4 regions of the Pseudomonas sp. MH9.3 genome follow, and region 3 is predicted to be linked to each of the others. Evidence: predicted binding sites of a transcription regulator. Region 3 holds the regulator's gene; each other region holds the start of a gene.
The links. The regulator FliA, encoded in region 3, starts transcription of late flagellar genes. The targets are predictions, from matches to a motif close to CTAAAGTTTNNNNNNNNNNNGCCGNTAA.
Positions count from the first base shown of each region.

Region 1: a site for FliA is predicted at 1,425-1,452, ahead of motA (flagellar motor stator protein MotA). Genes of this name have one in related genera too.
Region 2: a site for FliA is predicted at 1,939-1,966, ahead of RHM60_RS00940 (methyl-accepting chemotaxis protein). Genes of this name have one in related genera too.
Region 4: a site for FliA is predicted at 1,279-1,306, ahead of RHM60_RS22120 (flagellar protein MotY). Genes of this name have one in related genera too.

Region 1 is NZ_CP133785.1:4,303,160-4,306,341, reverse strand. Features, by position in the region: gene motB (flagellar motor protein MotB) at 1-502, opposite strand, end outside; gene motA (flagellar motor stator protein MotA) at 506-1,357, opposite strand; gene RHM60_RS19060 (HDOD domain-containing protein) at 1,524-3,059, shown strand; gene RHM60_RS19055 (rhodanese-like domain-containing protein) at 3,117-3,182, shown strand, end outside.
Region 2 is NZ_CP133785.1:211,811-214,992, forward strand. Features, by position in the region: gene RHM60_RS00935 (APC family permease) at 1-280, shown strand, start outside; gene RHM60_RS00940 (methyl-accepting chemotaxis protein) at 270-1,898, opposite strand; gene RHM60_RS00945 (rhamnogalacturonan lyase B N-terminal domain-containing protein) at 2,057-3,182, opposite strand, start outside.
Region 3 is NZ_CP133785.1:1,882,968-1,886,149, reverse strand. Features, by position in the region: gene fleN (flagellar synthesis regulator FleN) at 103-936, shown strand; gene fliA (RNA polymerase sigma factor FliA) at 933-1,673, shown strand; gene RHM60_RS07975 (chemotaxis response regulator CheY) at 1,841-2,215, shown strand; gene RHM60_RS07970 (protein phosphatase CheZ) at 2,234-3,022, shown strand; gene RHM60_RS07965 (chemotaxis protein CheA) at 3,034-3,182, shown strand, end outside.
Region 4 is NZ_CP133785.1:4,985,301-4,988,482, reverse strand. Features, by position in the region: gene RHM60_RS22125 (argininosuccinate synthase) at 1-177, opposite strand, end outside; gene RHM60_RS22120 (flagellar protein MotY) at 307-1,215, opposite strand; gene pyrC (dihydroorotase) at 1,372-2,418, shown strand; gene rnt (ribonuclease T) at 2,415-3,086, shown strand.

The DNA of each region.
Region 1 (3,182 bases), 2.4 Mb from region 3:
CGAACATCGGCCGATTGGCGGCGTCGGTGATCTGGATGCGCAGGCCTTCCGGGGTGATTTCGAACGAAATCTGATCCTTGAACTTGAGCAACTGCGGGTTTTCTTCAACCTTGTTCTGCAACTCCTGCAGTAACAGTTCGAGGCGTTCCTGCTCGACCTGTTCGGCCATGCTCTCGACGGTATCGCGCTCCACGGGAATCTTGTCCTGCGGCGACTCGGTCTGCACCTCCGGGTTGATGGTGCGCTCCGGCGCCAACTGCGGTGATCCACCCAGGTCGATCACAAAGGGCGTGCCGCTTTCCGAGAAGCCGATCGGGTCCTTGAAGTAACCGGCAATGGCGATCTTCTGTTCCGGCGTGGCGGTGGACATCAGCCATAGCACCAGGAAGAACGCCATCATCGCCGTGGCAAAGTCGGCGAAGGCGATCTTCCAGGCGCCACCATGGTGCCCCGCAGCGAAGCGCTTGACGCGCTTGATGATTATCGGCTGGTTGTTTTCCATGGCTTAGCGACCGCGAACCGCTTGCTCCAGCTCGGAGAAACTCGGGCGATGTTTGGGGTAGAGCACCTTGCGCCCGAACTCCACGGCCAGCGACGGCGGCATGCCGGACGCCGACGCCACCAGGCTGGCCTTGATCGCTTCGTACAGATTCACTTCTTCCTTGGCGTCGTGGGCCAGGCAGGTGGCGAGCGGGCCGAAGAAGCCGTAGGCCGCCAGGATACCGAAGAAGGTGCCCACCAGCGCCGCGCCGACGTGCATGCCAATGGCCGCCTGGTCACCTTCGCCGAGAGAAGCCATGGTCACCACGATGCCGAGCACTGCCGCAACGATACCGAAACCGGGCATGCCGTCGGCGACGCCGGTCACGGCATGGGATGGATGCTCCAGCTCTTCCTTGAGGCTGAACAGCTCCATGTCGAACAGGCCTTCGAGTTCGTGGGGAGCCATGTTGCCGGAGGACATGATGCGCAGGTAATCACAGATATAGGCGGTCAGGCGCTCGTCCTTGAGCACCGTCGGGTACTTGGCGAAAATCGGGCTGGCCGCGGCGTCTTCGATATCCCCTTCAATGGCCATCATGCCTTCGCGACGACTCTTGTTGAGGATCTCGTAGACCAGACCCAGCACGTCCAGATAGAAGGTGTGAGAAAAGCGCGAGCCGAACATGCCCACCGATTTCTTGATCACGTGCATGGTCATGTAGCCGGGGTTGGCCTGCAGGAATGCGCCAAACGCAGCACCGCCGATAATCAGCACTTCGAAAGGCTGGATCAACGCGGCAATTTTACCGTGGGACAAGACGTACCCACCGAGCACACTTGCGATGACGACAATGATGCCGATAATTTTAGCCATAGGGGATCTGTACTTGCGCCGTCGGGTTCATGGACATAGTGGGTGCAGCTGAAAACTCTTGTTCTACTTATCGGCAAAACTGCGCCAGACTATAGCCCGTTAAGGCGAAAAGCCAACTCAGCCCGTTCCGGGCGTATTGAACGCAAGTGATGATCACGCCCCAATGATGGCTAATGAAACCAGCGTCCCAAGTGCCAAACCCGCCACCCTCGCCGCCTGGATCAAGCGCCTGGACGATGTGCTGCTGCCCGTGCCGCAGGCCGCCCATGAGCGCGTGTGCAAGGCCATTCGCGACAGCCGCAGTTCGTTGCGAGACATTGCCGAGCTGATGCAGAACAGCCCGGCGCTGGTGCTCAGCGTGATGCGCGAAGCCAACGGCCACACCCAGGGCAGCATGACGGAACCGGCAGAAAACCTCGAAGTGGCGCTCAACCGCCTGGGCCTCAAGCGCGCCGAAGAACTGCTCGCGCGGCTGCCCTCGGTGCCCGCCCAGGACATCCCGCTGGCCTTGCGCCAATTGCTGCTGGTGAGCCAGCACGCGTCCCAGCAGGCCAGCGGCTTGTTCGCCAGCCGCCTGGCGCGCCTGTGGCAGGACATTCATTGGGGCAGCCTGCTGTTTCTGTCACCGCTGTGGCCGATGGCCGTGGCCTATCCCAAGCTGCTGGAAGAATGGGAGCTGCGGGTTATCCATAAAGGCGAGAGCGCCCGCGCGGTGGAGCAACAGGTGTTCGGCGTGCGCCTTCTGGACCTGTGCCTGGGCCTGACCGAAGCCTGGCACCTGCCGGTCTGGGTGTCCCAGGGTTATACCTTGCTGCGCAACGAGAAACGCCTGCTGGTCAAGGCCTTGCGCATCGCCCGCGAGGATGACGCACTGCGCCACCAGCAATTGCTCGACGCCGAACCCAACCTGCGTCGCTGGCTCAACCAGCCGGCCAATACCGTGCTACTGGCCAACGGCCTGGCGATGTCGGCCCAGGAGTCCTGGACCTGCCCACACGCCGAGCGCTGGCAATACCTCACCGCGCTGTACCTGCAACAGCCGCTGGCCGATGTGCAGCAACAGGCTCACCAGCAGGCCGTCACCAGCGCCCGTACCACCTTGATGCCCGACCTCTGGCACCCGGCGCTGTCGCTGATCTGGCCGTGGCATGTGCAGAAGGTCCATCGCGGCCTGCTGCCGGCGCCACCGCCCACCGCCGAAGCCCTCGCTGTGTGGCGCAGGCACTGCACCGAGTTGTTGCTGGAGCCGAGCCGTTTCGCCAACGCCATGCACCTGACCACCTGCGCCCGGGACGCTCTGGTGGCCAGCGGCATGCAGCGGGTGATGCTGATGATGACGGATCGCGCCCAGAGCACCTTGCGCGTGCATCAGGTTGACGGCCTGCCCCGGGACGCGGCCAACCTGAGCCTGGACGTGGTCAACAGCACGCTGCTGCAGCGCTTGCTGGAGAAGTCCGCCCAGGTGCGCCTTACGCCCGACAACCATGCGCAATTCTCGGCCCTGCTGCCGCCGATCCTGCGCCGCCTGTTCGCTGGCGAACACCTGCTGCTGCGCTCGCTGAGCTGCAATGGCAAGGTGGTGATGCTGATGATCGCCGACCAGGGCGGCGGGCCGTTTTCGGAAACCACCGTGCAGGCCTTCGGCAAAACCGCCCAATGCGTCGAGAAAGCCCTGCACTGCTTTACCAACCGCAGCGCCTGATGCTTGCGCTACAATCGCCCTCCTTTATCACCCACTTTTGTGCCCAGGAGACCTCACATGCCTGACTTCTCTGGCTTGCCGCTGGTGATCGAGTCCAGCGACCTGCTTGGTCAACTGGATGCC
Region 2 (3,182 bases), 1.7 Mb from region 3:
GACGTTGACCGGCACCCTGGCGGCCTTGGCGCAGACGGTGGTGCTGTTGCTGCTCTTTGTGTTTCTGAGCACTAACCTGGCGGTGCTGGTACTGCGCCGTGACACCCTCGACGTCGACCATTTTCGCGTGCCCACCTGGGTGCCGGTGCTGGCGATTGTGTCGTGCCTGCTCCTGCTCAGCCAGCAGAGCCTCGACACCTGGTTGCGGGGCGGCGCGCTGCTGCTGTTGGGCATGCTGTTGTACGGCTGCAACCGGCTGGCGACCCGGCCTAAAGCTTGAACTGGCGGGTCAGCTGATTGAGGTCGGTCGCCAGCTTGGTCAGTTCGGCCGTGGCAATCGCCGTCTGGTTCGAGCCTTCGGAGGCCTCGCTGGACAAGTCGCGGATGCTCACCAGGTTGCGATCCACTTCGCGCGCGACCTGGGCCTGTTCCTCGGCGGCGGTGGCAATCATCAGGTTGCGCTCGTTGATCTGACTCAGGGAGTCGGTGATGTCGCCCAGCACTTTGCCGGCGCCGTTGGCCATGTCCAGGGTCTTGCTGGCTTGAGCGCTGGTCTGGTTCATCGACGACACCGCATTGCCCGTGCCCGTCTGGATCGAGCTGACCATCTGCTCGATTTCCTGGGTGGATTTCTGCGTGCGATGGGCCAGGGCTCTTACTTCATCGGCCACCACCGCGAAGCCACGACCGGCTTCACCGGCGCGCGCGGCTTCAATGGCGGCGTTCAAGGCCAGCAAGTTGGTTTGCTCGGCAATCGCCCGGATCACGTCCAGCACCTTGCTGATGTCATTGGCCATGGTCGCCAGCACTTGCACTTCACCGGAGGTGGACTGCACGTTGGCGACCATCATGTTGATGGCCGCGACCGTGTCGTTCACCTGATTGCGCCCGGCGATGGCGGCCGAGCTGGATTGCGCGGTCAGATCGGAGGTGGTGGCCGCATTGCCTGCGACTTCCTCCACGGCGGCGGTCATTTCGGTCACGGCGGTGGCGGCCATTTCGATTTCATGGTTCTGCCGCTGGATGGTGCGCGACGCGCCCTCGGTCACGGCGTGCATTTCTTCGGCGGTGGCCGCCAGTTGCGTGGAGGAGTCGCCGATCAGCGCCAGTGCATCACGCAGATTGGACTGCATGGTGGCGATGGCTTTTGACAGTTGCGCCGCTTCGTCGGAGCCGTCCACCTCGATGCGCTGGCTCAAGTCATTGGCGGCAATGCGCTGGGCCATCAGCAGGGATTGATTGATCGGCACTGTGAGGCTGCGGGTGTAAAGCCAGGCCAACAGTAAAGAGGCGGTTATCGACAGGAGCAGGAACACGCCGACGATCATCAGTGTTTGCGCATAAACGTCATCGGCCTCCTGTCCGGCTTTTTTTGCTTTGTCCTGGTTAACGCTGATAAGCGCCTTTAATGCAGTTTCGACATTATCCGCCGCTACTTTCATCGGCCCGTTTGATATGGCGACTGCGCCTTCCAATTGCTGTGCGCTAACTAACGCAAGGTAATTGTCCTGAGTCTTGAAATAGTCGGCTTGTACTTCGCGTAAACGTGCAAACGCTTCCTGGCCTCGCGGCGTGACGATAAAGTTGTTCAAGGACTGCGCATATTGATCGATCAACTGCCGCGATTGCTGGATATCGCTGACCGCCTTGGTCCGGCGCTCCTGGGGCTCAATCGGGTTGCGCACCCGGGCGTTGTTGCCTCGGATGGTGACAAACTCCCGGTCCAGTTGGCCCAACAGTTGTACGCTGGGCAACACGTTGGTTTCGACATACTTCTCTGCTGTTCTAAGCAGCCCGGCTTGCCTGAGTGCCAGCAACCCCATCGCAATAATGATCAGGCAGAAAAAACCGAAACAAACAGCCGATCGCGGTGCGAGATTTAGTTTTCGCAAAAACATGGTAACTCCTCAGGTGTGGGCGCTTTCACCCGTGGAATTAATATCGACACTCTTGTTCGAAACTTTAAGTTTGTTCGAAATATAGTGTTGATTTTTTTTGGCTCTGTATTGAGTCTAATAACAATTAGATGTCTAATTGTTTCAGGGTTCGCGAGGCATCAGTCCTGCACCCACTGCACACTGTCGAACACAAAGCCCGGGCTCAGAAAACCCTGGCCCGTTTTACCCGAAGCCACGCCAATCTCCAGCGAATTTACCCCTGCATGCAAGGCCGTGGCCGGCACATTGACGTCGAACACCGTGTTGTTGCCTCGATACGTCCCACGGGTGATGCCACGGCTGTCCGGCTGGTTGGAGGCCTGCGGCACCGGCGCCGTCCACTGCTGATTCACGCTCACCGTCGGCCGCCCGCCAGCCTGGGCCAGCGAGATGAACAGGCGCAGGCGGTAAGCGCGCAGCTCATTGGCAGCCAGGACGAATTGGATGCGCGTAGGGCTGTTGACGTCGCGCCATTGCGCGGCGGGGAAGGCGTCGGGCCTGCTGGTGCCAACGCTGTAGGTGACGGGCGCCCAAGGGGTCATGCGCGCATCACTGGGATGGGCGCAGCGCAGCAGACGCGCATTGAGAAACCCGGCCGGCGTGCCATCGGGTGTGCCGATCTGCCATTTCACCTGACCCGCTGGCGGGTGTGCCTGCAAGCTCGCCTGGCTGGTAGCGCCTGCGCTGATATCCACCCAGCTCTGCGCCACCTCACGTTCACCCTGATACAGCGTCATGCGGTAATGCCCCGGCCGCATCGCCGTCAACTGGAACCGCCCGTTGCCGTCGGCCCGCGCCCAGTATTGGGCGTTGGCATTGCTCAAGCCCACCACTGCCGGCAGGCCATGGGCCACGCCGCCAACCTGGCCGGCGAGGGCACCGCGTTCTGCGCTGCCGACAAAGCCGGCAAGTCCCAGGCGGTCGTCGACGAACCCAAGGTCGGTCAACGCTGCGCCTGGCGCGTCACCGTCGGTGAACAGCAACCCATAGACGCCGTGCAGGCCGCCGCGATAGGGCTCGGTCTGGGTGTGGTTGGAGAACATATAGTTGTACAGCTCGTGGGTGACCGGGGTTTTCTGCGTGGCGATGTCCTTGAAGAACGGGCCACCCGCGCTCAGCTCGCGGTTGCCCATCAGCATGTACACCGCCACCCCCGGGCCTTTGACGCCGTGCAGGGGGTCATCGATCATCGGTTGCGCCGAATAGAACTTGGAACTGGTGCGCCCGTCGGCCAGCAAAAACACG
Region 3 (3,182 bases):
AGGATGAACACCGTGAAATGTACCTACATCGATGGTCTGCAAGCGATTCAAGCGGCCAAGCCATGTAGCCTGCGTCTAAGCAAGACAAGGTAAAGAAATAAAATGGGCAGCATGCATCCCGTACAGGTGATCGCGGTGACCGGCGGCAAAGGTGGCGTCGGGAAAACTAACGTGTCAGTGAATTTGTCCCTGGCCCTGGCAGAGCTTGGCCGTCGCGTCATGCTGCTGGACGCTGACCTGGGCCTGGCGAACGTGGACGTTCTGCTGGGGCTGACCCCCAAACATACCCTTGCCGATGTGATCGAAGGGCGCTGTGAGCTGCGCGATGTGCTGCTGCAGGGGCCCGGCGGGATCCGCATCGTGCCGGCTGCCTCCGGCACCCAGAGCATGGTGCACCTGAGCCCGGCGCAGCATGCCGGCCTGATCCAGGCGTTCAGCGATATCGGCGACAACCTCGACGTACTGGTGATCGACACCGCCGCCGGCATCGGCGAGTCCGTGGTCAGCTTTGTGCGCGCCGCGCAGGAAGTGCTGCTGGTGGTGTGCGACGAGCCCACTTCGATCACCGACGCCTACGCCCTGATCAAACTGCTTAACCGTGACTACGGCATGAACCGCTTCCGCGTGCTGGCCAACATGGCCCAGAGCCCGCAGGAAGGGCGCAACCTGTTCGCCAAGCTGACCAAGGTCACGGATCGTTTTCTCGATGTCGCCCTGCAATACGTTGGCGCAGTTCCCTACGACGAATGCGTGCGAAAGGCTGTGCAAAAACAGCGTGCGGTCTACGAAGCATTCCCGCGTTCCAAGTGTGCGCTGGCATTCAAGGCGATTGCCCAGAAGGTCGATACCTGGCCGCTGCCCGCCAACCCGCGTGGGCATCTGGAGTTCTTCGTCGAGCGATTGGTGCATCAGACAAGCGCGGGTCCTGTGCTATGACATCCAGCGGCTACAACCTCTATAAAAAATCGGCACGCGACAGCCAGGGCGAATTGATCGAGCGCTATGCGCCGCTGGTCAAGCGCATTGCCTATCACCTGCTGGCGCGCCTTCCGGCCAGTGTGCAGGTCGAAGACCTGATCCAGGCCGGCATGATCGGCCTGCTCGAAGTGTCGACCAAGTACGACGCGAGCAAGGGCGCCAGTTTCGAGACGTATGCGGGTATTCGCATACGTGGCGCGATGCTCGATGAAGTGCGTAAAGGGGATTGGGCGCCGCGTTCGGTGCACCGCAATACGCGGATGGTCAGTGACGCAATTCGCTCAATTGAAGCAAAAACCGGTCGCGACGCTAAAGATCACGAAGTTGCGGCCGAACTCCAATTGAGTCTCGATGATTATTACGGGATTTTGAACGATACCTTGGGCAGCCGCCTGTTCAGTTTCGACGACCTGTTGCAGGACGGCGAACACGAAGGGCTGCACGAGGACGGCGCGAGTGCGCATATGGAACCGTCACGCGACCTGGAAGATGAACGTTTCCAGGGCGCACTGGCGGAAGCCATTGCCAACTTGCCGGAGCGTGAGCGCCTGGTCCTGGCGCTGTACTACGACGAAGAGCTGAACCTCAAGGAAATCGGTGAGGTCCTGGGGGTCAGCGAATCGCGTGTCAGCCAGTTGCATAGCCAGTGCGCAGCCCGTTTGCGGGGGCGTTTGGGAGAGTGGCGCGCGCGCTGACAGGCAGTGTGGGGACACTGCAGACGATACCGCGAGGGTCACGACCTTCGCGGGGTCGACCCGTGGTGGACCCGGCAGTCCTTTTTGTGTAACGCCTGTTGATTGAAATGGCGCGTCCAGGTGCTGGGCGCGTTTAAGACTGCTTGGAGGTCGAATTGGACAAGAACATGAAAATCCTCATCGTTGATGACTTCTCAACGATGCGGCGGATCATAAAAAACCTGTTGCGTGACCTTGGGTTCACAAACACGGTCGAGGCGGACGACGGCATTACGGCGATTCCGATCCTCAACAGCGGCAGCATCGACTTTCTGGTAACCGACTGGAACATGCCGGGCATGACTGGCATCGACTTGTTGCGCCATGTGCGCGCCGACGAAAAGCTGCGCAGCCTGCCTGTACTGATGGTGACCGCCGAAGCCAAGCGTGAACAGATTATCGAAGCCGCCCAGGCCGGGGTAAACGGTTACGTGGTCAAGCCATTCACTGCATTGGCGCTAAAAGAGAAGATCGAAAAAATCTTCGAACGCATCCACGGCTAATGCCATCGCGGGGGAGCTATGGAGCATAAAGAAACAACATTGGGCGATTTTGAGTCGACCCTGAAAAAACATGCTCACCAGTTGGTCGACAGCCTTGAAAAAGGTCATTTCGGCGACGCGGTGCAGTTGATCCATGAGCTTAACCAGACCCGTGACCGCGGCCTGTACCAGGAAGTGGGCAAGCTCACGCGCGAGCTGCACAGTGCGATCGTCAATTTCCAGATTGACCCGCACATGCCCCAGGCCGAAGAAATTTCGCAGATCACCGATGCCACCGAACGCCTGTCCTATGTGGTCAAGCTGACCGAAGCGGCGGCCAACCGCACCATGGACCTGGTGGAAAACGCCACGCCTCTGGTCAATGGCATGGCCACCGAGGCTCAAGCGCTTAGCCACGACTGGGGCCGCTTCATGCGTCGCGAAGTCGGTGCTGAAGAGTTTCGTGAACTGGCCCGTCGGGTCGACGGTTTTCTGTCGCGCAGCGAACAGGAAAACCGCACGGTGGCGAGCAACCTCAACGATATTTTGCTGGCCCAGGATTACCAGGACCTCACCGGTCAAGTGATCAAGCGCGTGACCCAACTGGTCACCGAAGTGGAAAGCAACCTGCTCAAACTGGTGCTCATGGCCGGGCAGGTCGATCGTTTTGCCGGCATCGAACATGACCGCGCGGCGATCCTCTCGGAAAAAGATCCACAAAAACATCTCGCCAAGGGTGAAGGTCCGCAGATTCATGCCGATAAACGTGAAGACGTTGTGTCAGGTCAGGATGATGTCGATGACCTGTTATCCAGTTTAGGCTTCTAAGGAGCACCCACATGAGCTTCGGCGCCGATGAAGAAATCCTTCAGGATTTCCTTGTAGAGGCCGGCGAAATTTTAGAGCAACTGTCCGAACAACTGGTCGAGCTGGAAAGCCGACCGGATGATGCGAACCTGCTCAATGCAATTTTTCGCGGTTTTCACAC
Region 4 (3,182 bases), 2.6 Mb from region 3:
CTCTTTCACGCCCATGGCTTGCGCCTTGGCACGTGCCGGTTCGACCTCTTCGCCCTGACCCAGGTCAGCGGTGAAGGTCACCACTTCACAGTTATAAGTATCCTGCAGCCACTTGAGGATCACCGAAGTGTCCAGGCCGCCGGAATACGCGAGAACGACCTTGTTTACGTCGGCCATGCCATCACTCCACGGGGTTGTACGGAAAGGCGACGATTCTACCGATCAAAACCGTGAATTTACAGGGGCGCGACAGCAAATGAAGATAAAGCGACAGATTATGTCGACGGCGCGACCGAGGGTCGCACCTTATGAAGTGTGTGCCGGATTGCCTGGAGCGGTAGCTTGCGGTGCCGGTTTTTCGGGGGCCGCCACGCGTTCAAGCTGAATGTTCACACGACGGTTGCGCGCACGGTTGGCCGCGTTGGTGTTGGGCGCCAGCGGATAGCTTTCACCGTGGAATCGCAGGGTGATCTGCGACTCCGGGATGCCATTGGCCTTGAAGTAGTCCATCACCGCCAGGGCACGGCGGCGCGAGACGTCGCGGTTGGTCAGGCGATTGCCGCTGTTGTCGGAGTGACCGTTCAACTCCACATGGTTAACCGTGGGATCGGCTTTCAGGTACGCAAGAATCACCGACAGCTTCTGCCTGGCAGCAGAGTCCAGTTCAACGCCACCGCCAGGGAAGCCGACTTCGGTCTGTTTGACCTGGTCGTAATTCATCGGCAACAGCTTGGCGGTGCACACCTGATAGTCGTTGTAGGCCTTGTTGAATTTCACTGGCAACAGGCGAACCTCCGAGTAGCCGCCCTCGCGCCCGTAATGGCGCACAGTGGGGCTGCGCCCTTCCAGCAGGCCAGTGAACAGGCGCCCGGCCTGGGCCTGGGAACTGTTAAACAGCACATCGCCACTGCCGACCCGCACCGCGCCCAGATTGATATCGCCGCGCCCCGGCTGCCACGGTGCAGCGGCCGCCAGCAGCGTCGCCGAGCCTGCGCCGAGCGCACCGTTATAGGCTTTGAGGCGAAACGTCGCCTGCTCGCCGGCACGGCGCACGAACTCACCCGAGCCGAAATCGGTGATCGGCTGGGTCAGGCGGCACTCGAACTGATCGCCTTCCACCTTCCACTCAATGTTCTCCAGACGTGTCTGGAACGTGAGGGCCATTGCAGGCAGGCTGGCGAACACACTGAGCAGGGCTAGATAATGCTGGCGCACGGGCGGCTCCACTGGTTTCTACAACACATCAAGGCGTCATACGTCGTTAAGGCATACCCCCAGCTATCGGTCGCATCCTGCAAAACTTGATAGCGAGTGCCTGCAACAGTCTTTTCCGGTAGCATTCCCACCAGATTGACCCGCCTGGAATTCCCAATGTCCGACCGCCTGACCCTGCTGCGTCCCGACGACTGGCATATTCATCTTCGCGATGGTGCTGCGTTACCCCACACCGTGGCCGATGTCGCGCGCACGTTTGGCCGCGCCATCATCATGCCCAACCTGGTACCTCCGGTGCGCAATGCCGCGCAAGCCGACGCCTATCGCCAGCGCATCCTCGCTGCACGACCGGCCGGCAGCCACTTCGAACCGTTGATGGTGCTCTACCTCACCGACCGCACCCAGCCTGAAGAAATTCGCGAAGCCCGTGCCAGCGGTTTTGTGTACGCCGCCAAGCTGTATCCGGCGGGCGCCACCACCAACTCCGACTCCGGCGTGACCAGCATCGACAAGATTCTGCCGGCCATCGAAGCCATGGCAGAGGTCGGCATGCCATTGTTGATCCACGGTGAAGTCACCCGTGGCGACGTGGATGTGTTCGACCGCGAGAAGATCTTCATCGACGAGCACATGCGTCGCGTGGTCGAACTGTTCCCGACCCTCAAGGTGGTGTTCGAGCACATCACCACCGCTGATGCCGTGCAGTTCGTCACCGAAGCCTCGGAAAACGTCGGCGCGACCATCACCGCCCATCACCTGCTGTACAACCGCAACCACATGCTGGTGGGCGGGATTCGACCGCACTTCTATTGCCTGCCGATCCTCAAGCGCAACACCCACCAGGTCGCCTTGCTGGACGCCGCCACCAGTGGCAGCCCGAAGTTCTTCCTCGGCACCGACTCGGCGCCCCACGCCCAGCATGCCAAGGAAGCCGCCTGCGGCTGCGCCGGTTGCTACACCGCATTTGCTGCCATCGAGCTGTACGCCGAAGCTTTCGAACAACGCAATGCGCTGGACAAGCTCGAAGCGTTCGCCAGCCTCAATGGCCCGCGCTTTTACGGCCTGCCGGCCAATACCGACCGCATCACCCTGGTCCGCGAAGACTGGACCGCCCCTGCCAGCCTGCCGTTTGGCGAGCTGACCGTAATCCCGCTGCGCGCCGGTGAAACACTGCGCTGGCGCCTGCTGGAGGAAAGCAAGTGAGTGAAGACCATTACGACGACGAACACGAGCACAGCGGTGGCGGCTCCCGCCATCCGATGGCCGAGCGGTTTCGCGGCTATCTGCCGGTTGTCATCGACGTAGAGACCGGTGGCTTCAACTGCGCCACCGACGCCTTGCTGGAAATTGCCGCCACCACCATCGGCATGGATGAGCAGGGTTTCGTGTTTGCCGAACACACGCATTTCTTCCGCGTCGAGCCGTTCGAAGGCGCGAACATCGAAGCGGCCGCCCTGGAGTTCACCGGAATCAAGCTCGACCATCCGCTGCGCATGGCGGTCAGTGAAGAAGCGGCGCTGACCGATATCTTCCGTGGCGTACGCAAGGCATTGAAAGCCAATGGCTGCAAACGCGCGATCCTGGTTGGCCACAACAGCAGCTTCGACCTGGGCTTCCTCAACGCCGCCGTGGCGCGCCTGGACATGAAGCGTAACCCGTTTCACCCCTTCTCCAGCTTCGACACCGCCACGCTCGCCGGCCTGGCCTATGGTCAAACGGTATTGGCCAAGGCCTGCCAGGCCGCCGGTATCGACTTTGACGGCCGCGAGGCTCACTCGGCGCGCTACGACACCGAGAAGACCGCCGAGCTGTTCTGCGGCATCGTTAACCGCTGGAAGCAGATGGGCGGCTGGGAAGACTTCGGCGACTGAGACGGGTGGCAGCAAGCCCACTCCCGAAAAAGCCTTTTCCATGCATGCATAAAAAAACCGGCCCTCACAGGCCGGTTTTTTTGTACCTCGAATTCG